DNA from 2 places in the Aliamphritea ceti genome. Region 1 is predicted to be linked to the other one. Evidence: riboswitches for the same ligand, from Rfam matches in the RefSeq annotation. Region 1 holds a riboswitch; the other holds the start of a gene.
What was found. A riboswitch is a leader RNA that binds a small molecule or an ion and turns the genes downstream of it on or off. The one in region 1 is predicted to bind thiamine pyrophosphate.
Positions count from the first base shown of each region.

Region 1 (15,960 bases):
CACTACCCTCTTCTGTACTCTAGTTATCCAGTATCAGGTGCAGTTCCTAGGTTGAGCCCAGGGCTTTCACATCTGACTTAAATAACCACCTACGCGCGCTTTACGCCCAGTAATTCCGATTAACGCTCGGACCCTCCGTATTACCGCGGCTGCTGGCACGGAGTTAGCCGGTCCTTCTTCTGCAGTTAACGTCACAGCTAGCAGTTATTAACTACTAACCTTTCCTCACTGCTGAAAGTGCTTTACAACCCTAAGGCCTTCTTCACACACGCGGCATGGCTGCATCAGGCTTGCGCCCATTGTGCAATATTCCCCACTGCTGCCTCCCGTAGGAGTCTGGGCCGTGTCTCAGTCCCAGTGTGGCTGATCATCCTCTCAGACCAGCTACGGATCGTCGCCTTGGTAGGCCATTACCCCACCAACTAGCTAATCCGACGCACGCTCATCTAATAGCGCAAGGCCCGAAGGTCCCCTGCTTTCCCCCGTAGGGCGTATGCGGTATTAATCCAAATTTCTCTGGGCTATCCCCCACTACTAGGCAGATTCGTACGCGTTACTCACCCGTCCGCCGCTCGTCAGCGGGTAGCAAGCTACCCCTGTTACCGCTCGACTTGCATGTGTTAAGCCTGCCGCCAGCGTTCAATCTGAGCCATGATCAAACTCTTCAGTTTAATTTCGACACTGTAAACAGTGTCTTAAATCTAGCTCAAAGTTAAACTAACTTTGTAAATCTCATAAATGAATTCACTAGGTTGCTTATCTTTGATAAAGCTTTTGTGCTTCATCTCAACAAGCGCCCACACGAATTATCTGATCAAATTGTTAAAGAGCGTTGCTTAATCCGTCTCAGCAGTCGGTGTTGACCGTGGCTGCTGTCGTCTCAAGCGAGGTGCGTATTCTACTCAACACCCGGTGGAAGTCAACGCTTATTTTCAGAAGATTTTGAATCATTCCGCAGAATGTTTCAAAACCGGAAAAACAAACTTTCGTTCCGGTCGAAGCATTTCACTCGAACTTCAAAACAAGCTGTTTATCAGTGAGTTACTTTGTTTCTCATTGTGTCTGCTTGTCTGCGTTGCCGCTGTCTTGCGTCTCAATGTGGGGGCGTATTATAGGGACCAGCTGAAAAGAGTCAACAGCCTTTTCACAGAATTTAAAAATTAGTGTTATCTGACTGTAACAAAGGCCTAAACACTCTCCTTCTTTACAAAACCACATCAGAAACTAACGCTCAAAACGCTGATGACGGCGATAAGGATATAAATCCACTATATCTCCCTCCTCTACCTGCTTCTGAACCTTTTGCCACCATTCAACTGTTAATAACTCACTGTGTAATTCATTAAACAGTTTCCTTATCTTACGGTCACATGCAGTTAAGAGATTAAACTCTTCTGGAAATACATCAGCAGGCCCTACCGAATACCAAGGCTCATCTGCAAGCTCTTGCTCAGGGTACATGGCTTCCGGAATATGCCTGAAGTTACATGCTGTCAGATACATGATTTCATCATAATCATAAAACACTATTCTGCCGTGCCGGGTAACGCCGAAATTCTTAAACAGCATATCCCCGGCAAAGATATTCGCGGCGGCAAGCTCCTTGATACATTTGCCAAACTCATTAATGCCATGAAACAGTTGTTCTTCATTCTCTTGCTGTAATGCTTCCTGCAAATACATATTGAGCGGCGTCATCCTGCGTTCCACCCATACATGCTTAATAAGTAACTGATCATCAGTTGATTCAACAGATGATCCAGCAATAGCTTCCAGCTCAGTTAGCAACTCAGGATCAAACCGAGCCAAAGGCAATTGTAAATTCACAAACTCCTGAGTATCTGCCAGGCGTCCAGCTCTGTCATGATGCTTCACAAGCGCATAGCGATCTTTGACTACTGCGCGCGAGACTTGCTTAGAAGAGGAAAAGCGGTCTTTGATTATCTTGAATACGACGGGATATGAAGGCAGTGTAAATACCGTCATCACCATGCCTTTAATCCCTTCTGCGGGGCAGAAGACATCATCCGATTCAGAGAGGTGCTTCATGAAGTCCCGATAAAACTCAGCTTTACCCTGTTTATAAAATCCGATCGAATTATAAAGCTCAGCCCGGGACTTCAGAGGAATCAACTGATGCAAAAATTCAATAAACTGAACAGGCGCCTCTGCATCTACTAAAAAATATGCCCGGGTAAAACTGAAGATAACTGAAACCTGATCCGGATGACTGACTGCAGTATCAACATACAACTTACCTTCCTCATTCAGTAACAAAGCAATCACGAAAGGAGATTGCTTACCTTCTCTATTTAGCCTGCCAACCAGATAAGCAGCTTTATTCCTGAAGAACAGACTATGAATAACATCTACCGTGTTATCGGAAGCAAGTTGACTGCCTTTTTCGGCCCCCTCTACCCATTGCTCCCGCATATAGCGCATTAAGTTGCAGATATCACGCCGCCGATTCTCCCAACCAATATTAAAGCCACAGTCATCTAACATACTTCGCAACATGTTATAGATGCCGCTGCTTAGTAAATACTGTCGATAAACGCCTCTACTGCCCGAATGCTTTATACGCTCACGGGGAATGAATAACTGCGCCTGGGCACTGGGATGATCCCCTTCAATACGACTATAAACAGAGTTAAAGAATGTTTCGGCTAATTCAGTATCTGCACGAACAGCCACCAGCGCGGCATATTCTTTTTTTACTTCAGACCATCGCCAGCCTGATACCGCTTGTACTGAAATCTGGTTCGCAACCTCCCTGACTTTTAACGCATAAAGATCTATGCGGCGTGAAGAAATATCCTGTAACTGTCGCCACTGACTCTGTTCAAAGCAGTCTTTTGCTTCACGAGCGATGCTCTGAAATATTTGCCGGTACTCAATAAAAGCATTCAAAATCTGTAATGCTATTTCTGACGTATTACTCATTTAACAAGCCTCGGTTCAGCACTTGGATAAGTATAAGCGTAATCCGGGCTTTCTTAATAAAAGCGTCAGATATCCCAGGTAAAGTGCTTGTCTAATTTAGTTAAGTCACTCATATTTAAGGAATCGCTGAGGAAGGATTCATTTATGTATCAACTACCACAACTCGAACAGACCCGCTCACTCAGAGCAATTGCAGTGCTTACCAGCGGTGGTGATTCCCCGGGCATGAATCCCGCTATCCGCGGTGTCGTCCGTGCAGCCATCAACCAGGGCATTAAAGTTTATGGCGTTAACCGCGGCTATAGTGGCCTGATTATTGGTGACATGGTTGAATTAGCAGCCAGTGATGTCACAAACATTATTCAGCGAGGCGGAACTTTACTTAAAAGTGACCGGTGTGATGCTTTCCGAGATCCGGTTGTACGGAATCAGGCAGCTGAAATTCTTAAAAAAAACGGCATTGATGGTTTAATTGTTATCGGCGGTGATGGCTCGCTTTCTGGCGCTCATCTTCTAACGCAGGAAAGTGGGATTCCGGTTATAGGCCTGCCAGGCACAATCGACAATGATATGTTTGGTACTGATGACACTATAGGTTTTGATACGGCAGTTAATACCGCCCTGGAAGGCATCGATAAAATTCGTGATACTGCGGTTTCACACGAGCGTTTATTTCTCGTCGAAGTAATGGGGAGAAACTCAGGCCACATCGCAACTCAGGTGGGTATCGCCTGCGGTGCAGAAATGATTGTCGTACCTGAAACTGAATTTAAGCTGGAAGCGCTATGTTTTTCTCTGGCAAACAATCGTCAGGAAGGTAAAGGCAGTAGCGGAATTATCGTTGTCGCTGAAGGTCCGCGACCAGGTTTAACTTACCGTCTTGCTCAACGACTTGAAGAACAAGGAGAATCCCCTGGCGTATGTATTCTCGGACATATTCAGCGTGGCGGACAACCTACAGGCCGTGACAGAGTACTAGCTTCATGCCTGGCGACATCGGCTGTTGAATATCTCAAAGCTGGCTACAGCGATATAATGGTGGGAATCTGTGAAAGTCAGATATGTACCGTGCCGTTACGGGATGTGATGGAAAAAACCAAACCCGTGAACAAACAATTATTAGATATGGCAATGCTGCTACATAAATAACAGGCAGCATCCCCTCTATATAGTTAACAGCTCACCGCACGCTACGGTCATTCTATCCCGTAAATCAGACACCAGCGGTAAGAGTAACGCATCTGCACTCTTGTCACTTAACGTAAAACAATCACTGTTAAGTCGTTGCAGGTTCTCACCAAGTTCAGGCTGATTTACGACAACCTCAGCCAGTAACGACCAATTGCATGGCGACAAGTGCAAGCCGCTGACTAACGCGACGCCATTGCGTTTACGAATCTGCGCCAAACCTAATAGCTTTCGCCCTTGCAGTGACACTAATTCACCGTGTGATAAGCCCGCATAACAGGCCCACTCAACACCTTCCTGCTTGGCCCTTACTTTAGATGTATTAATCATTGCCTCGTCAACTGACCGACAAGTCACTCCATTATCCAGTAAGACTTCAAGCCAGGCAGCTTCAAACCACTTAAAGATATCAATAATACCCAGCTCAGCAGCCGGATGATCAGTTGGTAGAAACAAAGTAACACTCAACATCCAGGGACCAGCGAGAACTGCACCACCACCGGAACCTCGTTGCTGAACAGGAATACTCCTATCTCTTCCCCGTTGCAACATTGAATCATCCGGACGCTGTGAACGTCCCATAATTATGGCTGGCTCAGCATATCGCCAAATCAGTAGCTGCGGTTCATTCACAGGAACACTTAGTACTTCACTGATACGCGCCTGTTCTTCAGGCATTCCACCACTATAAATATGATCAGAAATTTCCGGCGTAACACTCATCTGAGTACCTTACTACATAAAGATTGCGCGCAATTGTCCCGGGAACCGCCAGGCAATACAAGTCGATGTCATATGCTGGTATTCTCGCGAAACAGTTATCAGGGTTTCCTCTCGGGATAGATATGCGCACTTCCGACAGTTTATTTATTCAGTATTATCAAAACAGTAACACTAAACATGGTTATCACAACGACCCGGCACAACAACGGGCTGTCGAATGCTTACAGCAACTATCTGATGAGCTTCAAAATTCCACTGGCCAAAAGCGCTTCTTCCGTAACAACACACACACACCTAAAGGTTTATACCTATGGGGGTCAGTTGGACGCGGCAAAACATACTTACTTGACCTGTTTAGTGAATTTTTGCCAAAAGGCTATGTCACCCGCCTGCATTTCCATCATTTCATGGCCAGAATTCACCGGGAATTACAGCAGTTAAGCGGGCATAAAAACCCTTTACAACTCGTTGTAGAAAAGTTCTCACACGAATGCAAGGTCATTTGCTTTGATGAGTTTTATGTTAGCGATATAGGTGACGCGATGATTCTTGCTCGCCTGATCGAAAGCTTTTTCACTGCCGGTATAATATTTGTTGCAACCTCTAATACTCCACCACACAACCTGTATAAAGATGGTTTGCAACGTCAGCGTTTTGAACCGGCTATTAGCCTGCTACAGCAACATCTCACAATTCTTCATATGGATGGAGATACCGATCACCGCCTTCGGCAGCTAACCTACAGAAACAATTATTTCGTGCATTCTGCTGACTCCGAACTTGATAAGATTTTCATTTCCCTGAGTCAGACTGACAACACCCTGACCTCACAGCCAGCTAAAATCATGAACCGGGAAATTCCCGTTAGAAAAAGAAACCAAAACTGTATCTGGTTTGATTTCAACCAGCTCTGTGAAGGCCCCCGCTCACAATTAGATTACATCGAGCTGGCCTCCCGCTATGAACATGTCTTTGTGAGTGACATACCGCAACTTGGAGGAATAACACAGGAGTGGATCAAAACCCGTGGTGTTGAAGACGGCAATATTGGCGCAGGGTATGAATCTACCCGAACCGGCGAACGTACCATGCAATATGCGCGTATGGATGATGCAGCCAAGCGCTTTATCAGTCTTGTTGATGAGCTATATGATCGGAGGGTAAATTTATTCGTTAGCGCAAAGCAGCCGCTGGAAAGGTTATATTCTCAGGGCAGTCTTGAGTTTGAATTCAACCGTACCCGAAGCAGACTAACTGAAATGCGTTCGGTGGAATATCAAAATCAAGCGCCCTTAAGAAACTAGGGGTTAAAAATAAAGCTATGGGTAAAGTTGAAGATCAGCATCGATAATCATTTTACCCAGCTCGACGCATTGTTTTATGGCCTCTGCTTCAGAAGAAGCAACAATCTGATTTTCAGGATCCGCAGTTGTAAACATTTCCGGAGCTATCAATGGAGTAACCTCCATGCCGGTAATCCTTGGCAGTAAGTTCCAGCGGTTGCGGCCCAACGATTGCACGGCCGGGGTGATTTGATAATCACCATATCTAACCTGCTGCATTCACGCCTCCCTAAGTTGCTTGAACATAGCCTTAACAGTATAGCTGAAGGCACCATTCCTCTTGGCTTTGAACCGGATTATTATTCATGCAGAGAAGTGTCATTTGGACGTGTAAAACAAGCATTATTTGCAAACTTAATAGACTAACGATCAACCAGTATATATGGCTGCCTGTCAGCCTCTGTGATCGCTGACAAACGGATTATTCAAACGCTCATGTCCAAAAGTAGACATTGGTCCATGACCAGGAATAAAACTTACATCATCACCTAAAGTGAAGAGTTTTTCGTTAATTGACTGAATAAGGCTTGGATGATCACCTTTTGGAAAGTCAGTACGACCAATAGAACCGTTAAACAAAACATCACCGACTAAAGCCAGGTTAATTCCACGGTGATAAAAGACTACATGACCCGGGGTATGACCCGGACAATGGAGCACATCCAGACATTGCTCACCAAAACTGACTGTATCAGCATCATTCAACCAGCGATCTGGCGTGAACTCTTCTACAGCAGGAAAACCAAACATCTTACTCTGCTGATCCAGCGCATCAATCCAAAACTTATCTTCAATATGCGGACCTTCTACCGGAATATTATATGCCTGAGCCAGCTCAGCTGTGCCTCCTGCATGATCAATATGCGCATGTGTAAGCAAGATCTTTTCGAGTATCAACTGTTCGCTGTTCAATTTCTCTACAATGCGAGAAATATCGCCACCCGGATCAACAACAGCTGCACGCCGGGTATTTTCACACCACAATAAGGTACAGTTTTGCTGAAAAGCGGTAACAGGAATGATGCAATATTTCATAAGTAACTCTCACACTTTGGCTGGCTGTATCCGACACAACGGGCTATAAACCGCGCCAGTATACTGCATATATATACCGAACCTATGGCTTAATTTATCTTGCCTGTTTTGCTGGCTTAGTTATAGTGGCATGACAGCAAGCATAAGGAGTCAGGGTTTTGGCAAAATTGAAGCACGAAGCAGCACTGGTCAAAGAAGCCATACGTATTGGTGGGGTTTACATGGAAAAGCGCGGAGCGGGAAACATAGAAGCGACCGACAGCGCCAGCAACAAAATTACAGCAATATATCGCTTACTGGTTCTGGACAAACTTATTCAGCCTCTCGCTAAAGGCGAAGATAACGAACCGAATATGAAGCATAAGCTTGCCCTGTGGATTGAACGTCAACTTCCTAACGGACATCCATTAAAAGAAGAATAACCACTTAACTCTTCCATAAAAAAACCGCCGAATATTCGGCGGTTTTTTACATTTACCCCAGCTTTTCTAACGCAAGCTGGTATACCTAAGGCTTAAACCTTATGGTAAATCTCAGCGCCAGTATTCTTAAACTCAGCAGATTTTTCCTGCATGCCCTGTTCAGCCTTCGCGTGAATTGCAGCAACCTGAGCTTCATCAAGATTACGCACTTCTTGCGAAATTTTCATAGAACAGAACTTAGGACCACACATTGAGCAGAAGTGAGCAACTTTTGCAGACTCTTTCGGCAATGTTTCATCGTGGTATGCACGGGCTGTATCCGGATCCAGACCAATATTAAACTGATCTTCCCAACGGAATTCGAAACGTGCTTTAGACATAGCGTTGTCGCGAATCTGTGCACCAGGATGTCCTTTTGCCAGATCAGCAGCGTGAGCAGCAATCTTATAAGTAATGATACCAGTCTTTACATCATCTTTGTTTGGCAGACCCAGGTGCTCTTTAGGCGTTACGTAACACAACATCGCACAACCGTACCAACCAATCATCGCCGCACCTATACCGGACGTAATGTGGTCATAGCCAGGTGCGATATCAGTCGTCAGAGGCCCTAATGTGTAGAAAGGCGCTTCGTGACATTCAGTCAGCTGCTTGTCCATATTTTCTTTGATCATATGCATTGGCACGTGACCCGGACCTTCGATCATTACCTGAACGTCATGCTCCCAGGCAATCTTAGTCAGTTCCCCCAGCGTTTCCAATTCAGCAAACTGTGCTTCATCATTCGCATCGTATACAGAACCTGGGCGTAAGCCATCACCCAGAGAGAAAGATACATCGTACGCTTTACAGATTTTGCAGATGTCTTCGAAGTGCGTATACAAGAAGTTCTCTTCATGATGCGCCAGGCACCATTTAGCCATGATAGAACCGCCACGGGAAACGATACCCGTCATACGTTTAGCAGTCATTGGCACATAACGCAGTAATACACCTGCGTGGATAGTGAAATAATCCACACCCTGCTCGGCCTGTTCAATCAGCGTATCGCGGAATACTTCCCAGTTAAGATCTTCTGCAACGCCTTTTACTTTTTCCAGCGCCTGGTAAATAGGCACAGTACCGATTGGTACTGGTGAGTTACGCAGAATCCATTCACGGGTTTCGTGAATATTCTTACCTGTGGACAGGTCCATGATGGTATCTGAACCCCAGCGAATGCCCCAGGTCATCTTTTCTACTTCTTCTTCAATAGAAGACGTCAAAGCAGAGTTACCAATATTGCCGTTGATTTTAACCAGGAAGTTACGGCCGATAATCATTGGCTCTACTTCAGGATGGTTAATGTTCGCAGGGATGATTGCACGACCTTCTGCTACTTCTTTACGTACGAACTCAGGCGTGATCTCTTCTGGTAATTTAGCACCGAAGCTATGGCCAGGATGCTGCTGATCAACCATAGAACCTTCAGCTTTAACCTTAGCCAGCTTCATGTTCTCGCGAATTGCGATGTATTCCATTTCAGGAGTGATAATCCCCTTACGCGCATAATGTAGCTGGGATACATTCATGCCTTCTTTAGCACGCAATGGCTTACGCGTCAGTTCAAAACGCAAATGGTCAAGACGCAGATCCTGTTCGCGTACACGGCCATACTCAGATGTCATACCCGCAAGCTGCTCAGTATCATTACGCTCAGCGATCCAGTTTGCACGTACAGGCTTCAGGCCTTTACGAACGTCAATTTCAGCTTCAGGATCAGTATACAGACCGGAAGTATCGTAAACGTATAAAGGCTCATTAGGTTCGCCACCCATATCAGTTGGCGTCTGATCCAGCGAGATTTCCCGCATTGGTACACGAATATCACTGCGAGAGCCTTCAACATATACTTTGCGAGATTTTGGAAATGGCTGCACAGAGGCTTCATCAACCTGAGCGCTGCGGCTCAATGCAATATTGGAATCAGTCATAGTATTACCTTTAGTTATTCTCGTTATTTTCTGCGGATCTACCGGTCTGCCCTTCCCATAGAAAGAAGGTCATAACGAATCAAATTAATACTTTCACTTAAAAATCTGCAGGCTCATTTGGCAGCGAACAGAATTCTATAAGTGAAATTCTCATTTCCTGGTGGTAATAACACTGATAACGGAATAATAAGACGAGGAGGCTTTGGTCGATAAACGAAGAGCTTTGCCATCAAATACGTTATGAAAAACACTTAACGGGCCAGCTTAGGTTAGTTCATCATCCAGTTAGCTATTACGAGCTAAACCGCATGAATCCCAAAAAAAGGAAATAGTTCTGACGGTTCATCTCGATTTCCTACGCCGGTATTAACCGGATCAGGTTCGCGGGTCACTGTCTATCGAACAGCTCTCAGCCCCATTCAGGGCACCCCGACCAAGATACTGCAGCTAGTGTATGGCGACATGTAAACGCTGTCCACCCAATGCCCTTATATGTAAGGAACTAACTCTCGCTACAAAGTCTAGTGGAGGTATCGCTTACAAATACATCTACGTCTAAAGTCTTACAAGAATCATCTCAAAAATAAGACTTTTTCTTATATTTATAAAAAATCAAACGTGGATAATGTGCTTCAGGATCATCAAACTTCAGGGATCGAATCGAGGAAGGCCATAGCTTGCGGACAGGGTTAGGGATGATTGCAGGATGCAAATTTACCGCACGGAAAATGGATGCCAGCGCGAAGAGGGTACTTAGGGGGAACTGAGTGCTCTCTTTTTTTCCATCTTTTCTATCTTACAACTGCTTTTCTATAGCAGTTATTTCTATTGTCTTTTTTCTGACATCAAAATTAAGAATTATTCCTATATAAATCTATTCTGCGATCCGCATAATAAGCTTTATGGAGCAAGACGCTTCATGGATCGAAGAAAGGATGGCTGGTACGCGGAAAGGGATACATGGAAGTAGGCAGGATGCCGCTAAAAATCCGCAAGGAACAGGGAAAGCCAAGCAGAAGAGAGTACTCAAGGGGAACTGAGTACTCTCTTTTTTTGTCTGTTGGAAATATACATCTACACATCAATTCGGGTCGTAAATTTATCACGCCGCATTGATATCAGAGTTCTGAATTTTCGCAAATACGGATCGTTGGACAAATCACGTCGTACGAAAACTTCATATGCCTGCATGTCTGGCACCATAACAACTAACAGAAAGTCGACTTCCCCTGTCACCTGATAGCACTGAGTGACTTCACCAGCATTTTGCATCTTACGCATAAAAGCATCTGCCAGGTCTGCCTGATCCCGAATCATCTCCACTTCCACAATGATATTTAACATCTTGCCCAAAAGCCGGGTACTGAGAATCGCCACATCAGCTTCAATTACGCCTGATTCACGCAAACGCTTCACGCGTTTCAGACAAGCCGGAGGAGACAAACTTATTTCCTCAGCAAGTTGCTGATTACTGATACGGTTATTTCTTTGCAGAGTATTAAGAATCTGCCGATCAATGCGATCTAACTGAAGTTCCATAAATTTTCTTAAAAGCTAATAAAGTTATCTTAATAAGAGTTACCAAGAAACATTATTAATCATTAAGACACAAATAGAAAATAATCAAAATCAAGCCTAAATTACACTATATATCTTTCAAGCAGGCATCCGCTGATTACATCATCACGCAGTCACAGGTTAAACAATGCAAAAGATATGGTATTCCTTCTGGAAAAATACGTTACCAGACTTGGCAAAGGAGATTTTTGCCGTCTTCTTTCTATTATTCAAACTAACTCTGCCCGTTATAATCATCGTTAAAATATTGGAAGAAATGGGCGCAATCCCCTATATCAGCGCATTGCTCGAGCCATTAATGGTACTGGTCGGCTTACCTGAGAACATGGGCATTGTCTGGACGACAACTATGATCACTAATGTCTACGGTGGCATGATCATTTTCTTTCAGATGGCAGATGATCAGGTGCTAACAGTTGCACAGGTAACCGTGCTCGGCAGTATGATGCTAATCGCCCACAGTCTTCCCATCGAAGTGCGAATTGTTCAGCAGGCCGGTGTCCGTCTGGCAATTGCATTGTCGCTGCGTATTATAAGTGCTCTCATACTTGGCATTATTCTGCATCATGTTTATAGCTGGGGTAACTGGCTTCAGCAGCCAGTTGAATTGCTCTGGCAGCCCCCCGCTCAAACAGATGATACCCTGCTGACATGGTGCATATCTCAGTTAAAAAGCTTCGCTATGATTTTGCTCATAATTGCAGTGTTGCTCAGCCTACTGCGGCTATTACGCTGGTTACATATCGAACGCTTAATGATTTGGTTACTAAAGCCTGTTCTCAAAATCCTGGGAATCAGCCCTAAGGCAACATCCCTTACTATTATTGGTATTACACTGGGATTATCTTTTGGCGGAGGTTTGCTGATCAGGGAAGCTCGCAGCGGCAATATTGAACCACAAGACTGTTTTGCAGCTCTGTGCTTACTGGGATTGTGTCATAGCATCATTGAAGATACTCTGCTGATAATGACACTAGGGGCTGACCTTTCTGGAATTCTCTGGGCCCGACTCGCATTCAGCCTGATTTTCATCGCAATTATGACTCGCATGCTTAAAGCCTGCAGTGACACATTCAAGCAACGTTATTTAATGCACAACGTGGTTCATCCAACCGCGCCAGACGGAGATTCCAGTGCACGCTGAACAGGAACAGAAGAAAGGCTTCTACTTCGCCCTCGCCGCTTATGGCATGTGGGGCGTATTTCCAATTTATTTTCACGCTATTGCCAGTGTACCTGCCATGGAGATCCTTGCGCATCGTATAGTCTGGTCACTGGCATTTCTGGCAGCAATATTATTTATCAGTAAACGCTGCCAGGACATTATTAGCCTGCTTAAAAAACCTAAACTGCTTCTGAGCCTCACCCTGACCGCCCTTATTGTTTCAGCTAACTGGTTAGTATTTATATGGGCCGTTGCTCAAGAGCAAGTATTAGAAGCAGCGCTTGGATATTATATTAACCCACTGGTAAGTGTGTTTCTGGGGATGATCTTTCTCGGCGAACGGTTAAGAATAGGACAATGGTTGGCTATCTTACTGGCATTAGCCGCCGTCGGTTATCAGCTAGTTCTACTCGGCAAGCTCCCCTGGATAGCACTAAGTCTGGCATTCAGTTTTGGTTTTTACGGGCTGTTACGAAAAACAATTCCAGTCGATTCTATTCTGGGGCTGTTCACGGAAACACTTTTACTCTTTCCGTTCGCGATGGGCTATATGATCTGGCTGGCTAACCATAACGAGCTATATCTGCTGAATGCCAGTACTGGACTAAGCATATTATTACTCGCTGCAGGTATAGTTACCAGCTTACCGTTACTCTGCTTCACTTCGGCCACTCAGCGACTCAGTCTGCTGTATATTGGTCTGATGCAATATATAGCACCGAGCATTTCATTCCTGATCGCCGTGTTTTATTTTGGTGAAACACTAGACTCTAATCGCCTGGTGACATTCGCCATGATCTGGCTTGCATTGGTTATCTTTACTGGGGAAGGTTTGCTCAGACGAAGACAAAATAAGCCTTCAGCTACTTAGCGAATTCGATACTGGATAAGTCAAAACACAAAAAAGGCTAATCAGTTCCCTGATTAGCCTTTTTAGCTTTACTGTCAATTAATGCCAACGCTTAAAAATAAGTGAGGTGTTTATACCACCAAAAGCAAAATTATTGCTCATCACGTATTCGGTCTCTATACGCCGTCCCTCATGCATAATGTAATCAAGATTTCCGCATTCATCATCAGGATTATGTAAATTAGCTGTGGCATGAAACCAACCGGTATTCATCATTTCAATGCTTGCCCAAGCTTCTAATGCACCACAGGCTCCAAGCGTATGGCCTGTAAAGCTCTTCATTGAACTGATTGGTACTGTATTCCCAAATACAGCTTCAGTTGCTGTACTTTCGGCCACATCCCCGCGTGCAGTCGCTGTACCATGCGCACTAATATATCCGATTTCTGAAGCGTCTATATCTGCATCTTTAAGTGCAAGCCGAATAGCCTTCTCCATGGTATCAGCCGACGGCTGAGTCACATGACTACCGTCTGAATTAGTTCCAAAACCAATCACTTCCGCATAGATTTTTGCACCACGTGCCAGCGCATGCTCCAGTTCTTCGAGAATAAGAGTACCGCTACCTTCACCAATAACCAGTCCATCCCGGTCACGATCAAAAGGTCGTGGCGTTTCATCAGGAGCATCATTTCGCACACTGGTTGCATATAAGGTATCAAAAACCGCAGCTTGTGTTGCACACAAACCTTCACAGCCGCCACTAATCATGACATCTTGCTGGCCGTATTTTATCGTTTCAAAAGCTAAACCGATTCCCTGACTACCTGAGGTACAGGCACTCGAGGTTGTATAAACCCTTCCCTTCAAACCAAAATAAACACCGATATTTACCGGCGAGGTGTGTGCCATCATTTTAATATAAGAATTCGCATTTAAACCGTCACTGGAATGATTTATCAGCATATTACCGAAATCGCCGATAGCTACTGAATCACCTGCTGAAGACCCAAAAGACACACCTGTCTTACCACTGGTCAGAACATCAGTCCCTAATAATTCTGCATCCTCTAACGCCCGTTCAGTACTCAAGACAGCTAACTGAGCAACCCGCCCCATACTACGCAAAGCTTTACGCTTATAGTGCGAGGGCATTTCAAAATCTTTTACAGGCCCTGCCAAACGAGTATTCAGGCCTTCATATTTATCCCAGTCGTCCATGCGACAAATCCCTGTCTGCATATTTTTTAAACGCTCTCGAATTGAGTCCCAGTTATCACCTAAAGGTGAGAAACCAGCCATCCCTGTTACTACTACTCGCTTCATCAATACATACCGCCATTTACAGAAATAACCTGCCGGGTAATATAACCGGCATCTTCAGACATCAAAAAACTGACCGTACCTGCTACCTCTTCAATACTGCCAACACGCTGCATTGGAATCATCTTCAAGGCTTCATCAACCGGTGCATCATTAATCATATCTGTATCAATAAGCCCTGGAGCAACACAGTTTACTGTAATCATTCGCTTGGCTAATTCTACTGCTAATGCTTTAGTCGCTCCGATAATACCAGCTTTAGCAGCACTGTAGTTCACTTGCCCACGGTTACCCATCTCACCTGAAACAGAAGACAGGGTTACAATTCGGCCTGGCTTCCTTCTGCGAATCATCGGCATCATCGCCGGATGCAACACATTATAGAAACCATCAAGATTAGTTCTCAGTACTAAATCCCAGTCTTCTCCCGGTATAGCCGGAAAAGCATTATCTCTGGCAACTCCGGCATTACAAACTACGCCATAATACGCACCGTTAGCCTCAATATCTGCTTCAATAGTTTCACGACAAGCTTCCCGATCAGCAATATCAAACTGCAAAACAGTAGCCTGTTGACCAACCTCCCGAGCAATCGAAGCAACCTCCTCCGCCTGAACAACACTGCTGTGGCAATGAATTACCAGCTCGAAACCATCAGCGATCAGCCGCTCTGCTATACCTCGTCCAATGCCTCTACTTGAACCAGTAACCAGTACTCTGCCCTTCACTATGCCATTTCCTTTAAAAACACATCTGCATCTTCAGGCTGAAACACATTTAACCGTGCTTCAGCCGTTACATTTTCACTACTTAGCAGGCAATTAAAACTGCTTAAGCCATTTTCCGCCTGTAATTCTTTTTCTACCCGTATGAGCAGCGTCTGCCCATGTAAAAACTTATCTGTAGAACATTCATATTTTCTGCTGCCCAGCAGAAAACCTAACTTCGGCACTTTACCACCGGCCCGCTCCTGCACCCCTGCATAAGCACCAATCGCCTGCGCTAGATACTCCATGCCAACCCATCCAGGTACACCAGACTCATCAGCAAACATCGCACCGGAATGTATATTGACGTGTGCTTCCAACCAATCGTCACCATAAGCGACTATTTCATCCAATAGACTCATTTTTCCAGAGTGCGGCACTAATTCAGCAACGCTGTATTCAGACATCAGACTCTTCCTAATAGCAAAGAAATATTATTCCCACCAAAAGCAAAGGAATTACTGATCACATACTTTATATCTGTAATCAATGCAGCATCCGTTACGCTTAAAAGATTAATATTCGGTAATTCAGGATCATATTCGCCATCCCAGCAATGCGCAGGCAGAGAACAGGTATTATCCGGATTCAGCAGTAACCAGCAAATGCCAGCTTCCACAGCTCCGGCTGCGCCTAATGTATGTCCGGTC
Region 1 covers NZ_AP025282.1:1,404,534-1,420,493, reverse strand. Annotated here, with positions in the region: rRNA gene OCU49_RS06525 (16S ribosomal RNA) at 1-671, opposite strand, end outside; gene aceK (bifunctional isocitrate dehydrogenase kinase/phosphatase) at 1,225-2,943, opposite strand; gene pfkA (6-phosphofructokinase) at 3,088-4,092, shown strand; gene OCU49_RS06510 (lipoyl protein ligase domain-containing protein) at 4,108-4,854, opposite strand; gene zapE (cell division protein ZapE) at 4,977-6,158, shown strand; gene OCU49_RS06500 (hypothetical protein) at 6,174-6,416, opposite strand; gene OCU49_RS06495 (MBL fold metallo-hydrolase) at 6,591-7,232, opposite strand; gene OCU49_RS06490 (DUF5062 family protein) at 7,391-7,654, shown strand; gene thiC (phosphomethylpyrimidine synthase ThiC) at 7,747-9,627, opposite strand; TPP riboswitch at 9,963-10,069, opposite strand; gene OCU49_RS06480 (Lrp/AsnC family transcriptional regulator) at 10,702-11,166, opposite strand; gene OCU49_RS06475 (hypothetical protein) at 11,333-12,349, shown strand; gene rarD (EamA family transporter RarD) at 12,339-13,241, shown strand; gene OCU49_RS06465 (beta-ketoacyl-ACP synthase) at 13,320-14,546, opposite strand; gene OCU49_RS06460 (3-ketoacyl-ACP reductase FabG2) at 14,546-15,271, opposite strand; gene OCU49_RS06455 (hotdog family protein) at 15,271-15,717, opposite strand; gene OCU49_RS06450 (beta-ketoacyl-[acyl-carrier-protein] synthase family protein) at 15,717-15,960, opposite strand, start outside.

Region 2 (15,960 bases), 1.6 Mb from region 1:
ATCGATCGTCGTTATGATGTTGATGAGTTCGAGGGAGCCGATAACCGGGTACTCAGAACAGGTCAGCCAGCAACCGCTAATTATTATGGTCAGACTGATTCAGGTATGACGTAAAGTCCAGAAGCTTATTTTTAATTTTCCCAGATGAGCAGGCCTTTTGCCTGTTAATCTGGGCAGATGATTACATCATCTTGTTTTTAAAGCTATTTATTCTGCCTATAGCGGAACAGTGTTACTTTAGGTCAGGAGTGAACAGGCTCCTTTAATTCTGAATCGCATGCTTGATATAAGCCCGGCAGATATTACGGGTCAAGTTCATTAACAGGATAAAGGACTGCTCACCGTCTATTTCCGGCAGGCTGGCAAACAGATGATCGCTGATTCGCAGAACCACGGAACCGGTAACTGGAGTCACATCCCCAATTACAGAGTTCATTGAGAGCATACTGATAAAGCCAACACATTCTCCGGGCTGGAGAACGTTGACGATACGATTCTGTATCTGAGGGCCATGATAGAGAGTGCTGTCGCCCTTAATCAGGATATAAAAACCTCTTGGGGACTGGCCGTCTGAGAAAAGAAGGTCGCCTTGTTCTGTACGGTATATCTCGCACTGCTCAAGCAGGTGTCCGACAAATTCCTGATTCAACGCGCCAAATACCGACAACTCCTGAAGATGCCCGATAGTATAATCCTGATCAAACTGCGCTCTGGATAACTTCACCATAGTACTAGCCTCATTTCTCTGATTTTAGTCTAGTTAAAGTATTATCAGGGCGCATTGTGAAAAATTAAATTGTCAGCGGAGGAAGTAGTACCAAAGAGAGAGGGCCAGAACTTTTTTTGTCTTCAACTTGCTAAAAGAGAAGGAAGGGAGGTCAGACACAATCTGACCCTGTATGTAGATGTTAATCGCATAGACCTGTGTTGTGTTTACAGCTCCTGCATCAGTTGAATATAGTTACCGCAGGTATCATCCAGTACTGCAATCTTAACGGTTCCGGCTATTGTAGGCTCCATTGAGAATTGCACATCTAAACTGGAAAGTCTCTCGTACTCTTTGTCTATATCGTCAACTGCGAAGGATGTACATGGAATACCCGCTTCTTTCAGAGACTGTTGATATACTTTTGCAGGCTCAAATCCCATCGGTTCCAGCAGTAACTCAACACCAGACTGCTCGGCGGGTGATACAACCGTTAGCCATTTGTGTTCTCCCAAAGGAATATCTTTCTTCTTGATAAAGCCTAAAACGTGGGTATAGAAGTCCAGGGCTTTGTCCTGATCATCAACGGGAATACTGGTGACGTATATTTTAATCATATCTTCAAAACTCTCTGCTGAATGGCGTACAGATAAAGCATAGTCGGGATCGGCGTTGAAAACTTATTCCGGATTGCTGTTATGCATACGCTGATACTCTCTGGGGGTACAGCCGGTACATTTTTTAAAGACCGACGAAAATGTCGGCACGCTTTCGTAGCCAACTTCCAGACAAACCTGCGTGACAGATAAACCTGTTTTTATAAGGTCTTTGGCTTTAGAAATGCGTAGGTCCCTTAAATACACTCTGGGTGTTAAACCGTACATGCGCTGAAATATTCTGACAAAATGAAATCGGGACATACACGCCGCTTTAGCAAGGTCATCCAGTTCCAGCTTCTCTGAAAAGTATTTATTCATGAATGTTCGGGATTGTCTTACCTGTTCATACTTTTCAGGTGACAGAACCTCTTCGCTGTAGATACGTTCCAGTTCACTTTCAAAAAATGTTCTTAGCGTTTTCGGCATTTTGTTATTTATCGCTATATGACAGGTTCAGTCTGACTTTAGCACATCACAATTTATACAGGGTTGGTGCCCGGTAGAAATGTATGCTGGAGGTTCAGTGCGCCTGTTTTTAGTACCTGTTAGTTAAATTCAGACAAATAAAAAAGCCTTAGCGGGTGATCGCTAAGGCTTTTCTGTTTTGGCGCAAAAGCTCCGCGGCTATCTGAGGTAAGTGTTATTCCGTCAGATCCAGACCTTGCTGCCAGAAAGCAATTTCCATGCGGGTTGCAGTGGTGAAGTGCTTTTGAAGCTGGCGTCCACGGCGTGAATCTACCGGGATTTCTGCAATCAGTTCATCAAAGAACGCCGTAGTCGCATAGGCTGCTTCCTGATATTCCTCACCGGCGTACATGTCGATCCAGTTGGTGTATGGGTTGCCTTCGGTGATGCTGTTGCCGGCTTCAGTCAGGTACTGGCCGACGTGGGCGTAACCCAGTGCACAGGGCACCAGTGCCGCGTACAGGTCTGCCAGGTCACCTTGCAGGCCTGCATCGATCAGGTAGCGGGTGTAGGCAACAGTGGCAACGGCTTCCGGTAGTTCCAGAATGTCGTTTTCCTGTAAGCCCCAGGACTTGCAGTAATCGATATGCAGGCTGATTTCGTGTTCAACCAGTGCAGACAGAGATGGCAGGCTGGCACGCATTTGTGCCGGGCTGTCGCTCTTGAATACCGCCAGAGCATGGGCACGGGCGTAGTGGATCAGGTAGAGGTAGTCCTGTTGCAAATAATGGCGGAAACTCTCATTCGCCAATGTCCCCTGGCCGAGCTGCTGCACGAAGGGGTGTTTGATGTACAGGTCCCAGTCTTGCTGGCAGCCTTTAATCAGGTCCTGATGATTCATAGTGGTGTTTTCCTATGCTTTATCCGGCATTACTGGACTCGTTCTTACTGGACAATGTAATCAGTAGCTTTTGGCAGGGTTTTAATCACGCCGTTGTCGAACAGGAATTGTGCGTAGTTGTCGTAACGGCCCAGATCAGCCGCTTGTGGGCGCAGGGCGAAACGAACCAGGGTGTCTTTCCATGCACGGCGGTTCAGTTCAGTGTCCAGCTTATTACCGTCGCCGTAAGACTTGAACAGGTCCCATGCTTCATCCGGGTGGTTAACTGTGTATTGAGTTGCCAGTTCCAGGGCGCGGTTGAATTTGCGCAGCATGTCTTTGTCGATCTTGTTGCTGTTTGCCACTACAACCAGTTCGTCGTATGGCGGAATACCTTCTTCTTCTACGTAGAAGCCTTTGCCTTCAAAACCTTCCATGCTCAGCTGATGCATTTCGAAGTTACGGTAGCCGCCGTAGATGGCATCTACCTTGCCAGTTGCCAGTGAAGCAGACAGGGACCAGCCGACGTTGATCAGTTCAACGTCGTCGATGCTGATGCCGTTTTTGCTCAGCATAGTACCGACCGTAGCATCAACCAGGCCGCCGTCGAAGGCGTAGCCGATTTTCTTACCTTTCAGGTCAGCCAGTGTGTTGTAGCCGTTGTCTTTAAGTACCATCACTGTATTCAGTGGGGTAGCAATCAGCGTAGATACCCGGCTCAGAGGCAGGTCTTCCACCACGTCACGGATAAGCTGTGGCTGGTAGGTTACCGCCAGATCGAATTTACCGGCAGCAACCAGCTTAGGCGGGGTGCTTGGATCAGCAGGTTCGGTGATTTCGATATCCAGCCCCTGTGCTTTAAACAGACCTTGCTGCTGAGCAACGATAATTGGGCCGTGGTCCGGGTTAACAAACCAGTCCAGCATAAGAGTGACTTTTTCAGCCAGCGCTTGCTGGCTGAACATAATCAAGGCAAAAGCGAGAATTTTTTTCATAACGGTTTCCGTTGTTTCATTTCAGATGTTGTGTGGCTTTTCCCGATACCAGGGAATGGCTTTTTTAAGTAACTGGTCCGTGCTGTAGTACAGCAGGATGGAAAATATCGCGAGGATAAACAGTGCCGCGAACATGTCGGCAATCTGCATTCGTGCGTTAGCTTGTAGCATCAGATAGCCCAAACCTCCGGCAGAACCTACCCATTCACCGACAACTGCTCCAATAGGCGCAACTACAACGGCAACCCGAATACCTGATGCCAAAGTAGGCAGGGCAGCTGGTAGACGAATATGCCAGAGCTGGCGCCAGCGGCTGGCGCGCATGGTTGTGGCCAGGTCAAGATAGCCAGTAGGTGTATGACGCAGACCGTCAAAGCAGGTAGTAGTTACCGGAAAGAAGATAATCAGTGCAGCCATGATTACTTTTGAGGCCATACCATAGCCAAACCAGAGCATCAGAATAGGTGCGAGGGCAAAAACAGGAATTGCCTGACTGGCAATCAGAACGGGTAATAACCAGCGGCGTACCGGGTTAAAAAGCAGCATCTGCAAGGCCAGCCCTATGCCCATAAACAGACCAAGAAACAGACCTAAGACTATTTCAGTCAGCGTTATCAGACTGTGATCCCAGAGCAGTTCAGGATTGCTGATGAGCTTATCGAATACCAAAAAAGGTGATGGCAGGATGAACGGCGGCATGGCAAAGATAACGACGATTGCTTGCCACAGGCCAAGTAAAACCAGAGTGGTAACAGTGAGGCGAAACAGAATCTGTCGACGGCCCGAATTTCGGTGCTTATTGCGCTGCAGATCGGGGCTGAGTGTAACCGGCGTTTTAGTATCTGCCGGCGTTACTGGCTTATTCATCGGCCGTCTCCATGCTGAACTGCTCATCTGCAGCCTGTAACGCGGCTAACAAGCGGTGCTGGTATTCACCAAGTTCCGCATCGACAGATCTGGGAACGGGAGTATTGGGTGTCGTGGCAGCCTTAAGCTGACGTTGCTGAAACAACCAAACGTGCTGACCAAGCCGAAGGGCTTCCTGAGGGTCGTGAGTAATAAGTAGAACCGTACGGCCTTCAAGGGCTTTAAATGCCAGGGCTTGTAAACGGTGACGGGTCACAGCATCCAGCGCGCTAAAGGGTTCATCCATCAGTACAACCGGAGTGTCCTGCATTAAAGTGCGGGCCAGTGCGACTCGCTGGCGCATTCCGCCAGACAGGGCATCAGGTAACAGATGAAGGCTGTCTTCCAGACCGAGCTGAACTAATAGCTGATCTGCACGGGCGTAATCCTCAGCGGAAGGTTTGCCCTTGCTAAGACGGGCTTGCAGACAAACATTGTCACGTACTTTGAGCCATGGCAGTAGTAAATCCTGCTGGGCCATATAAGCGATTCGACCATCCAGAGGCTGGCCTTGCTGATCGGTAATTTTACCATGGCTGTGATGTTGAGGTTCAATCAGACCCGCCAGCATTCTTAGCAGGCTGGTTTTGCCACAGCCACTGCTGCCTAGCAGGCAAGTCCACTGTCCTGCGGGTAATCGCAGATCAAGATCTTTAAAAACAGGTGTCGGTGCATGCTCGTACTGCAGGCTAAGCTGACGAATGTTTATCTCAGTGGCGGTCATTACAGAGCCTGACGGTAAAAGTGGTGTACCGGGCCAGAGCCTTCGCCAATTTTTAGGGTGTCGGCATGTTCGATGGCTGCCTGAATATAGTTTTTAGCTTGTTGAATTGCTTCGGCCATTGGGTAGCCCTGTGCCAGAAAAGACGCAATGCTGGCGGATAGCGTACAGCCTGTGCCGTGGGTGTTCTTAGTGTCTATACGCTGACTGCTGTAGGTGCGTAAACCTTCACTGCCGAGCCAGAAGTCAGTACTTGTGTCTGCTTCCTGATGACCGCCTTTAATTAATACTGATTGACAGCCGTAGCTTAGCAATTGCTTACACTGTGCTTCGGTCTCGTTCATGTCAGTGGTATTGAGAGCCGGGCGGGCTGCCAGTAATGCCTGCGCTTCGGGCAAGTTAGGCGTGATAACGTCCGCAAGTGGTATCAGTTCGTTTATCAGGGTGTCAGTTGCTTCAGCAGCAAGTAAAACATCGCCACTGGTCGCGACCATCACCGGATCTAACACCACGTATTCAGGCTTATATTTGCGGATAGCTGCAGCAACAGTGCTGATAGTGGCTGAATCGCCAAGCATGCCGATTTTGACGGCATCTACTTGGATATCACTGAAAATTGCTTCGAACTGCTGTTCAATGAAGTCTCCGGGAACAGCCATTACGCCGGATACACCACGGGTGTTTTGAGCTGTCAGTGCGGTAATGACTGTGCAGGCATAACTGCCGGTTGCGGAAATTGCTTTGATGTCTGCCTGAATACCAGCACCGCCGCCGCTGTCTGAGCCAGCTACGCTAAGGACGATAGGGGTGTTGGGTGACTGCGACATGGGGCTTTCCTGCGTTTGGCGTTAACAACGGATAGATCCAAAACAGGGCAGTGAGAAGAATAGCTGTAAGCGATGTTCACAGATTTCCTACGCCAATTAACTGGATCAGGTTCTACGGGTTCAACACGCGTGAGTAAACGTGTGCAATCTCAACCAGAAATCTGGTTCCCCGACTGTATTGAGCGATGATAGAGAGTTGGATATACAAAGACAAATGAAACTTATTGTTATCTATGTGTGCACGCCTAAAGCATGAGTGTTTGCGGCATTGTCAGCGCTGGATCAGGCTTTGGTCTAAAGCAGGGCGGTGTAAAGGACCGTTCAGGCCGGTGAAAAAATATCCGTAAACAGGGGTTGTGTTTCTCTGATTTCCTAAATAATATGCTGGCCAACTAATTCTGTACGCGACAGGTGCAGCCGAACATTTTATGTTCGGCTGATAATTGGGAAGCCGGTGTAACTCCGGCGCTGCCCCCGCAACGGTAATTACAGTTTAGCGATCAGCAATACCACTGAGCAAATGCTTGGGAAGGGTTGATCGCCGGCATCTGCCAACTGTTAAGCCCGGAAACCAGCCTGTTGATTACCCTTATACAATCGCGGTGGGCGGTTCTGGGCAAAAAGCTTTTTAGCTTTTTTTCCTGGGCAAGCTTGTCCGTGTGTGAACATAGGTTACACATGGCAAAGACAATTCGAAATTACACAATATCCTTCCGGAATAACCGGTAGTTAAAGCCGTGGCTGATCTGCTGCAGGTTAAGGACTTGACTGTGTCTGGCGATCAACAGCGTTTGCTGCTCGATGATGTCAGTTTCAGTATGCGTCCTGGCGAAGTTGTCGGAGTGCTGGGGCCTAACGGTGCCGGTAAAACGACTCTGCTGCGCTGCCTGTTTGGTGCTTTGCGCCAATATGCCGGATCTGTCTGTCTGAATGGTCGGAATGTCCGTGACCTTACAGATCGGCAACGGGCGCTGCAGGTTGCTGCTGTAACGCAGGAAATGCCCGCTGATTTTCAGCTGAGTGTTCGTTCGGTGATTGCGACAGGCCGTACGCCGCACCAGCACTGGTTTACCGGTAATGATCCGGATGCAGAGCAGGTGATTAATGATGCTGTCAGGCAGTTTCATTTAAGCCGTTATCTGGATCGGGATATCAGTGAGCTGTCAGGCGGTGAGCGTAAGCGCGTGATGATCTGTCGGGCACTGGTGCAGCAACCGCAGTTACTGGTGCTCGATGAGCCCTGTAATCATCTGGACATTGAGCATCAGCTCAGTCTGATGCAGTTATTACGAAAGTTACCGGTCAGCAGTTTAGTGTCTCTGCATGATTTCCCACTGGCGGCGCGTTATTGCGATCGGGTGCTAGTCATGCAGCAGGGGCGGTTAGTGGGAGAGGGTAGCCCTCAAACAGTACTGACCCCAGAGTTATTCGAAAAAGTTTTTGCCGTGAGTGCCAATACCTACTCTAACCCTTGGGAGCAGTGGTCGTTTTATGCCACCTCGCTCCCCTTTTTTTCTTGCACAAAAAAGAAGAAGGAACAAGCACATGCGCGCTCTAATGTTCAGTTCAGCAGTCCTCCTTGCCAGTCTGGCGCCGCTTAGTCAGGCATCTGATTTCCCTGTTACCGTTGATAGTTGTGGTCGTACAGTTACTTTTGATGCTGCACCACAGCGGGCAGTGATTCATGATCAGAATATGAGTCAGATGGCATTTGCACTGGGTATTCAGAAAAGCGTTGCAGGCCTGACCGGGATTACCGGTTGGTATAAAACCTCCCCTGAATATGATCGTGAACGCGGTGATATTCCGGAATTAGCACCAAAGAACCCGACCACTGAAAACGTTCTTAGTGCAGATCCAGATTTGTTTTTTGCCGGTTGGAACTACGGCATGCGCACCGACGGTGAACTGACGCCGCAGAGTCTGGGAGAATTAGGTGTACCTGTTCTCGAGTTGACGGAATCATGTGTGCATCTGACTAAGTCAGGTCCGGATGCTTCTATGGATCTGCTGTATAAAGACGTGCTGCGCCTTGGCGCTGTGTTTGGCGTAAAGGAAAAAGCCGAAACGCTGGTTGATGGCTGGAAGTCCCGCTTGCAGACAGTAGCTGATAACACTGAAGGGAAGCCGCCAGTAAAAGTATTCCTGTATGACTCCGGTGAAGACAAGATCTTCACGTCTGGCCGTTTTGGCATGCCAACTGCGCTGATCCGTGCGGCTGGTGGTGAAAATGTGATGGATAATATTGATACCAGCTGGGGCAAAGTAGGCATTGAAGCGGTTATGGATGCTGAGCCTGATTTCTTTATTCTGGTTGATTATCAGCAAGGCGGCTGGAAAGGTTCATGGGAATTTATTAAGAGCCATCCGGTACTTTCTACGCTGGACGCTGTGAAGAATGATCGCTTTTTGCCGCTTGAATACGGTGAAATTACCCCGGGCCCACTGAATGTTCAGGCAGTCGAGAAACTGGCTGAGAAGATGTATCTGACCGGACGTTAAACTTTTGAGTCATACCTACAGTCCACGGTTGACTGGCAGTGTTCTGCTGCTGATTATCCTGGTGTTTTCGCTGGCTGGCATCATGATAGGTGTTAGCCAGATTAGCCCGGCACAAGTGCTGGGCATTCTGCTACATGGCATTAGTCCGGATTGGCTTGGCACTATGATCGAGCCTGACTGGCGCCGCTCTCAGGCTGTCATTATTAATGAGCTACGGGTGCCACGGGTAATATTGGCGATGCTGGCTGGTGCAGGTTTAGCTGTTGCCGGAGCTGCTTTGCAGGCCGCTACCCGTAACCCACTGACTGATCCTTTTCTATTGGGTGTTTCTTCCGGTGCTTCACTGGGTGCTGTGTTGGTTATTTCCCACATAGGTTTAGTGATTGGTGCTTACACCATGCCAGTATTTAGCTTTGCCGGCGGATTGTTATCTTTCTTTCTGTTATTGCTGTTAATCCGTCGTCCTGAAAATCAGCGACCTGATCGTATGGTGCTTGCCGGGGTAGCGATTTCCTTTTTACTCATGGCCGGTACGAATGCGCTTATTTTTCTGGGTGATCAGCGGGCTGCGCAAGCAGTAGTCTTCTGGATGCTAGGTGGCTTGGGGAGAGCGCGTTGGGATTTGTTACCGATTCCGGTGGCGGTGATTTCTGCAGGGCTGATTCTACTTATCTGGCAGGCGCGTAATTTGAATGCACTGATGATGGGGCAGGAGAGCGCGGCTGCTCTGGGCATCTCAGTTAACAGGGTGCGAGTAACGGTTCTCTTACTGGCGACTTTGGTGACAAGTATTATCGTGTCTCTTACCGGGACGATTGGTTTTGTTGGTTTAGTTGTGCCACATATTATGCGCACTTTTGTGGGTGGCGATAACCGTATTTTACTGCCGTTATGTGCGCTGGCAGGCGCTGGCTTTATGTTAGGTGTAGATATAGTGGCACGCATATTACTGGCGCCGCAGGAATTGCCGATTGGCATCATCACTGGAGCAGTAGGTGGCAGTTATTTTTGCTATTTGTTAGCGCGTCGCTAGCTGCGTACCTGAGTACTGAGAATTCAGAACTGGTTTTTCAGCCGTTTTTGTAATCTATATTCCAGCATCACCGGGCTGTTTGGCGTATATATACTTATCAGATCATCTAACAGGTTTATCTCAGACAGTTTTATATATGCAGCCTGCAGGGCATGTACGACTTCCAGTGGTGTCTCCGGGCTGGCAGCAAGCCATAACTGCTTCGAAAGATCATCGACTTTCATTACCGGTATGAAATCATCAGGGTTGTAGCCAAATTCTTCAATACGATAGAGAAAGCTGTTTACTTGTGGTGCGTAATCGATGTGATTAGCACGGAGCATTTTGATAGTTTGGCGAGTATAGGAGACTCTTACTGGGGTGAAGTCTTGCTCGGTAAAGTAAGTGTCCAGACTGCCTCCGGCCTGTACTGCAACCCGATAAGGTTTTAGCTGATCGAGTTTGGTAGGTACCAGAGTCGGGCCGTCTTTATGTTTATAGACCACGACTTCATAGGGTGATACAGGGCCGATCCAGTGATATTTACTTTCGCGCTGTTGGTTGCGTGAAATTGAAAAAAACAGTTTATTCGGTCCGTCCTGAGACATTTTGATTGCCCGCCGCCAGGGGACGAAGTGTACTTCCTTTATTACCATTGGCTGTTGTTGCGCGGCTTCTTTTACCAGTGCTTGAATAAATTCTACAACATAGCCTTTTGGCTGATTATTCAGCTGGATTTGTAACGGTGGGAAGTCTTCAGTAATCAGTTCCAGATTAGCCGGAGCGGATGCCGCCTGGATGTGCACTGGTAAGCACAGAGTCAGCACGGCGGTAATCGCTTTGATAGCTGGGCTGATTAAATTGTGATACTTACCGGAGGGTAAGGGTATTCCGACGATACGTCCGAACATGCAATAAGCCTTATGACAGAAAAGCTGCTGATCCTTCGTCTATGTTTTCTGAGAATTCCCTTTCGTATTAAGTAGATACTACGGAAATCCATAGGTAATTACATCCCCAAATATTATCAATTTAGTAAAAAGTACCGTAGTTACTCAGGATACCTTCAGGCATCCTGAGTTGGCGCTGTGTCATGCTGTTGTGCAATTGACTTGAGTATTTGCTTAGTCAGGGAGTGCAGGGTAATCGGTATAGCCGATTGCTGTTCCACCAAACAGGTTGCTCTTATCTTTAAGGCATTCCAAAGGCAGGTTTTCGGCGAAACGTCGCGGCAGATCGGGGTTGGTAATGAACTTACGTCCGTAGGCTATGTAATCAGCCATGCCGCTTTGAATCAGCTGTTCGCCGCTTGCCTGGGTAAAATTACCGGCAACAATAATGGCACCATCAAACACATCCCGGAGAATATGACGAAAGCTGTCGGTTACAACAGGCGCATCTTCCCAGTCAGCTTCTGCCAGATGAATGTAAGCAATGCCTAGATCGTTGAAGTAGCGTGCCGCCTGCAGAATCGCTTCAATGGCTTCGCTGTCGTTCATGCCGCGCTGGGTAATAAATGGCGCCAGCCGGATACCTACTTTTTCAGCGCCGATTGTTTCACAGACTGCAGCGGTAACTTCACAGGCAAAGCGGATACGATTTTCGATTGAGCCGCCGTAGTTATCAGTGCGGGTGTTCGAGCTGCGGCGCATAAACTGGTCAATCAGATAGCCGTTGGCTGCATGTATTTCAACACCATCAAAGCCTGCATTAATAGCGTTACTGGCTGCTTGCCGGTAGTCCGCAATAATATGTCTGATTTCTGGCAAGTTGAGGGCCCGGGGTGTTGGGCAATCGAGCATTTGTCCTTCACCATTTTCATCAACTATCCATACCTGAGCCATGGGTTCGATAGCTGAAGGTGCGACGGGTTTTCCGTCGGTATGGAAAGATTCATGGGACATGCGGCCAACATGCCATAACTGGGAGAAAATTTTACCTTCAGCCTGGTGCACTGCTTCTGTCACCAGTTTCCAGCCTTGTAAATGTGCTTCTGAAAATATACCTGGGGTATAGGAATATCCCTGGCCCTGGGGTGAAATTTGAGTAGCTTCTGAAATGATCAGTCCGGCGCTGGCACGCTGTGCGTAATACTCAGCCATCAGGGCATTGGGAATATCGCCGGGTTGAGTGGTGCGGGCTCGGGTCATGGGCGCCATGACGATTCGGTTAGCTGTGCTTGTCTGGCCGATGCGGCCCTGACTTTGAAGGTTCAGATCTGACATGTGTATTCCTTGGTTAACGGCTGGTGATTTTGAATGTGGTGGCGACTGCTGAAGTTGCAGTCATGGTGTTTGCTCACGGATTTTCAGGGCAATGGTGTTTTGTTCTGACTGAAAAGAATTTCCAGCTTGAGTTGCTCAGGCCCGACAATGAAAACCTGATGTTCATTACTCAGTGGAACGGTGCGTTCAAAGTAGGTTGCCTGATGCTGATCAAGGCGTTGTATCAGCGCGTTATAGTCGTCGCCCTGAAAAGCCAGATGGTCAATTAATTGCTGGCCTGCACAGTCTGATGACAACACAGTGAGGTCGTTAAGCGGTTTCACTGGTTGCAGATATTGTTGCTGTGATACTGCCGATGTAGATGAACTGACCAGATGAAGTACTGGCAGGTTGTCGCTATATAGCCAGCTTCCCTCGAATGGAAATGGCGGGCGTGGTCCGTCGGTGAAACCCATAATCCGGGTAAAGAAGTCTTCCATGGCAGCTATGTTCATGCATGACAGTAACGCGTGATTCAGTTTCATGTGTTGGCCTGTATGGGGTTGTGTTGACTGAATAGTGACAGGCTAAGCTTTGCAGAATATTTTGATAATTGGTGTCAATGTGAAATGATAATTCACTTAATGTGAATAATGGTAAGTCAAAGGTCCGTACTTTTATGGCGAAACTTGATGACGTAGAGTTGTTTGTTGAAGTAGTTAAAGCGGGTGGTTTAGCGGCTGCAGGTCGGCAGGTGGGCTTATCACCGGCAGCAATGACTGCCAGAATTAACAGCCTGGAGGCCAGGTACGAAACCCGTCTTTTACATCGCAGTACCCGTAGCATTGGCCTGACTCCGTCAGGAGAGCGTTTTTATCAGTCATGTTTACGCATAGTTGAAGAGCTGCACATAGCAGAAGCTGTCTTAAAGGATGAGGCAGCGGAGTTAAGTGGCCGTTTGGCTGTCACTGCACCATCTGATTTCGGCCGTCAGTTTATAGCTGAAGCATTGGCGAAGTTTGTACGTCAGTATCCTAAGGTTCAGGTTTCGCTGCATCTGGACGATGGCATCATGAATCTGGCGCAGAGAGGCTTTGATCTGGGCATCAGAATAGGCAACCTGCCAGACAGCAGTCTGATTGCACGTCCACTGGTGTCAAACCGCCGACTGTTGTGTGCGTCTCCTGAATATTTACAGCACAGAGGCAAGCCAAAACATCCTGCTGACCTCGAGACACACGACTGTATTGTTATGGCGCCGTCTGGAGAAGTAAGGAATGTCTGGTTCTTCGTGATTGAAGGGCAGGAAACAGCGATGCATATAACACCTGTTATGACCGGTAATGATGGCGCGCTTGTACGTCAGTGGGCGCTTCAGGGAATGGGCATTGTGCTGAAGTCTTACTGGGATGTTTGTAAGGATATCAGTACCGGTCGGCTGATACCTTTACTGGAAGACTTTACGGCAGGTCTGAGTCAGCAGGATGATGAATCCGTTGGTTTACAGATAGTCTATCCGCAACGTCGTTACATGCCACGTCAGGTCCAGGCATTCAGTGATTTCTTAACTGACTTTATGTGTGAGCAGTAATAGATTTGGTAATTGGTATTCCATAAAAAAAGGCAGTGAATTCACTGCCTTTTTTGGTGTTACTAAGTCAGACCAGAGCTGTTATTCAGCGTCCAGTGCTTTTTCAATAGGTTCAGGCTCGAAGAGGTTTTTCTTCATCACCACTTTCACCCAAAACACACCAATCACCGATACGATAGCCAGCACAGCACCAGCTGCTCCGAAGATCTGATTACTCAGTTCAGGAGCCGGTGATGCGTAGATCACCGCGTAGATCATACCTGCAATACCGATAATCTGTGGCAGCGGGTAGAAAGGTGTCTTATAAGGGCGTTTCATATCCGGGTAGCGTTTACGCAGTGCGATAACGTTAATGTGGGTAATGATGTAAGCCAGCAACCATGCAATAGCAGCGGAGATTAGTAACAGACCAATGGCATCCGGGTTGTCACCCATTACCAGCATTGGAATGCCCGTTACAGCAGCAACAAATACCACCGCAACCCAAGGGGTTTTAGTCGTTTTAGTCAGTTTTTTGAACTGTGGGAACGCCTGGCCATTTTGTGCCATACCGTAAAGCATACGTGGAATAGCAGCCAGGGAAGTGTTAACCGTAGAACAGGTGGCAGTAACAGCTGCAACGGCCAGGAAAGTTAAACCTACATCGCCGAATACTGCTTTGAAGTAGTCGTAATGTGGTAACGGAGAACCCGCCAGGTCATCTGCTGGAATGTACAGCAGGGCACCCAGACAGTAGATAGCGATAGTACCGAAAATAACGGTAACGCCGATAATCATAGAACGAGGAATGTTACGCTCAGGATTTTTGGATTCTTCCACCAGCGGGCAAACAAATTCCGCGCCTACGTAACCCCAGATTGCCAGTGCAACCAGTGTAATTACTTCTGCACCCAATGGGTTCCAGGTAGATGTCAGATCAATATCAGCAGGCTGTGGATTAGCAAAACCGGATACTGCTGTCAGGCCAAGTACCAGCAAAACAACAACCATGACAAACGCAAGTACTGACTGTAGCTTGGCAAATACATCAATGCCCATCAGGTTCAGTGCGGTAAAGATAGCCAGTAAGCCAAAGCCTACGGTGTACTGCGGGAAAGCACCCGGATAAATTTTGTCGATAATAAAGTCGACCAGTAACAGCTCAGCCGAAAGGGCAAACATTGCCACCACGACATAGCCGGAGAAGACCGCAAGAATAGCGGGGAAATGGCCAATAGCCACCTCAGTATAACTACTGAGACTGCCCGCACGGGGAATCATCAGTGATAGTTCAGAGAATGAATAGACATAGGTCAGGGCCAGAATATAACCGATGGCCAGTGGGACAATAAAGCCCAGACCCGCGATGCCAGCACCCTGTAGCATCAGAACCATAACACCCTGGGATACAACCAGACCAACGGCAACGGCTAATAGTGAGCCTAAACCGAGAACTCTGCTGAACCCCTTGCTGGCACTTCTCTGGGAAGCATCAGCGCCGCCTGAGGCGTAGGTAGAATTGTCAGACATTTTTTACTCCTGGTTTATTATATTTTTGATATCAGGTTGGTCTTATTCAAGTATAAGACCGGACGGTACAACGGGTAAGACTTCCTCCACAATTTGCGATGTGCGCATCTTGTTAAAACCTGGCTGGCGACTCATGCGCTTAGCTGGGTAATCAAGCGGTCCATGAAGGCATCGCACTGGTTAATTTGATCAATATGAATAAATTCATCCGGCTTGTGGCCCTGATCCATGCTGCCCGGGCCGCAGACGACGGTTGGAATGCCCAGAGCTTTGCTGAACAGGCCACCTTCGGTGCCGAAGTTGATATGTTTTTTTGCCAGCGGCTGGGCAAGGTTTTTAACGAAGGCAATTACTTCGCTATCGCTGGCGGTACTTAACCCTGGGTATTCGGTCGTGATATTGATTTCAATGCGGCAATCCGAATCAACAGTGCGCATTTCTTCAGTCAGTTTGTCGGCATAACCTTGCAGGCGTTCGAGCAGACCGCGGGGATCTTCTGCAGCAACGTTGCGGAATTCAAAAATGAACTCGCATAAATTAGGCACGATATTTACAACGGTGCCGCCATGCACAACACCTGTATGTACTGTGGTGTAAGAAATGTCGTAGCCGTCTTCAAAGGGGCCCAGAGTTTGCTTTTCATGGGCCAGCTGTTCCAGCCAGGTAATCATGCGGGCGGCGTAGTTCACGGCGTTAACACCGTATGGTGCCATGCCGGAATGGCATTCTTTGCCGTAGACACTGACTTTTGCCGCCAACTTGCCTTTGTGCGCGGTAACAACTTGCATTTCAGTGGGTTCACCGATGATGCAAATTGCAGGTTTAACCGGGTGGCTTTTCAGAGTGTCGATCATACGACGTACACCAACACAGCCGATTTCTTCGTCGTAAGAGAATGCCAGGTGAATCGGCAGCTGCAGGTCAGCTGCCTGCATTGCAGGTACTGCTGCCAGTGCTGATGCTATGAAGGTTTTCATATCACTGGTGCCACGGCCGTAGTAGCGGCCATTAGCTTCGCTTAGCTGGTAAGGCTCACAGGTCCA
Region 2 covers NZ_AP025282.1:3,038,045-3,054,004, reverse strand. Annotated here, with positions in the region: gene OCU49_RS14040 (hypothetical protein) at 1-114, shown strand, start outside; gene OCU49_RS14035 (cyclic nucleotide-binding domain-containing protein) at 263-727, opposite strand; gene OCU49_RS14030 (VOC family protein) at 934-1,323, opposite strand; gene OCU49_RS14025 (helix-turn-helix domain-containing protein) at 1,387-1,791, opposite strand; gene tenA (thiaminase II) at 2,006-2,671, opposite strand; gene OCU49_RS14015 (ABC transporter substrate-binding protein) at 2,716-3,645, opposite strand; gene OCU49_RS14010 (ABC transporter permease) at 3,667-4,512, opposite strand; gene OCU49_RS14005 (ABC transporter ATP-binding protein) at 4,505-5,275, opposite strand; gene thiD (bifunctional hydroxymethylpyrimidine kinase/phosphomethylpyrimidine kinase) at 5,275-6,099, opposite strand; TPP riboswitch at 6,166-6,281, opposite strand; cobalamin riboswitch at 6,492-6,693, shown strand; gene OCU49_RS13995 (ABC transporter ATP-binding protein) at 6,870-7,700, shown strand; gene OCU49_RS13990 (ABC transporter substrate-binding protein) at 7,645-8,601, shown strand; gene OCU49_RS13985 (FecCD family ABC transporter permease) at 8,606-9,634, shown strand; gene OCU49_RS13980 (substrate-binding periplasmic protein) at 9,658-10,524, opposite strand; gene OCU49_RS13975 (alkene reductase) at 10,738-11,838, opposite strand; gene OCU49_RS13970 (VOC family protein) at 11,922-12,362, opposite strand; gene OCU49_RS13965 (LysR family transcriptional regulator) at 12,497-13,408, shown strand; gene OCU49_RS13960 (APC family permease) at 13,490-14,917, opposite strand; gene argE (acetylornithine deacetylase) at 15,049-15,960, opposite strand, start outside.
Region 2: another riboswitch for thiamine pyrophosphate. It lies ahead of thiD (bifunctional hydroxymethylpyrimidine kinase/phosphomethylpyrimidine kinase); the one in region 1 lies ahead of thiC (phosphomethylpyrimidine synthase ThiC).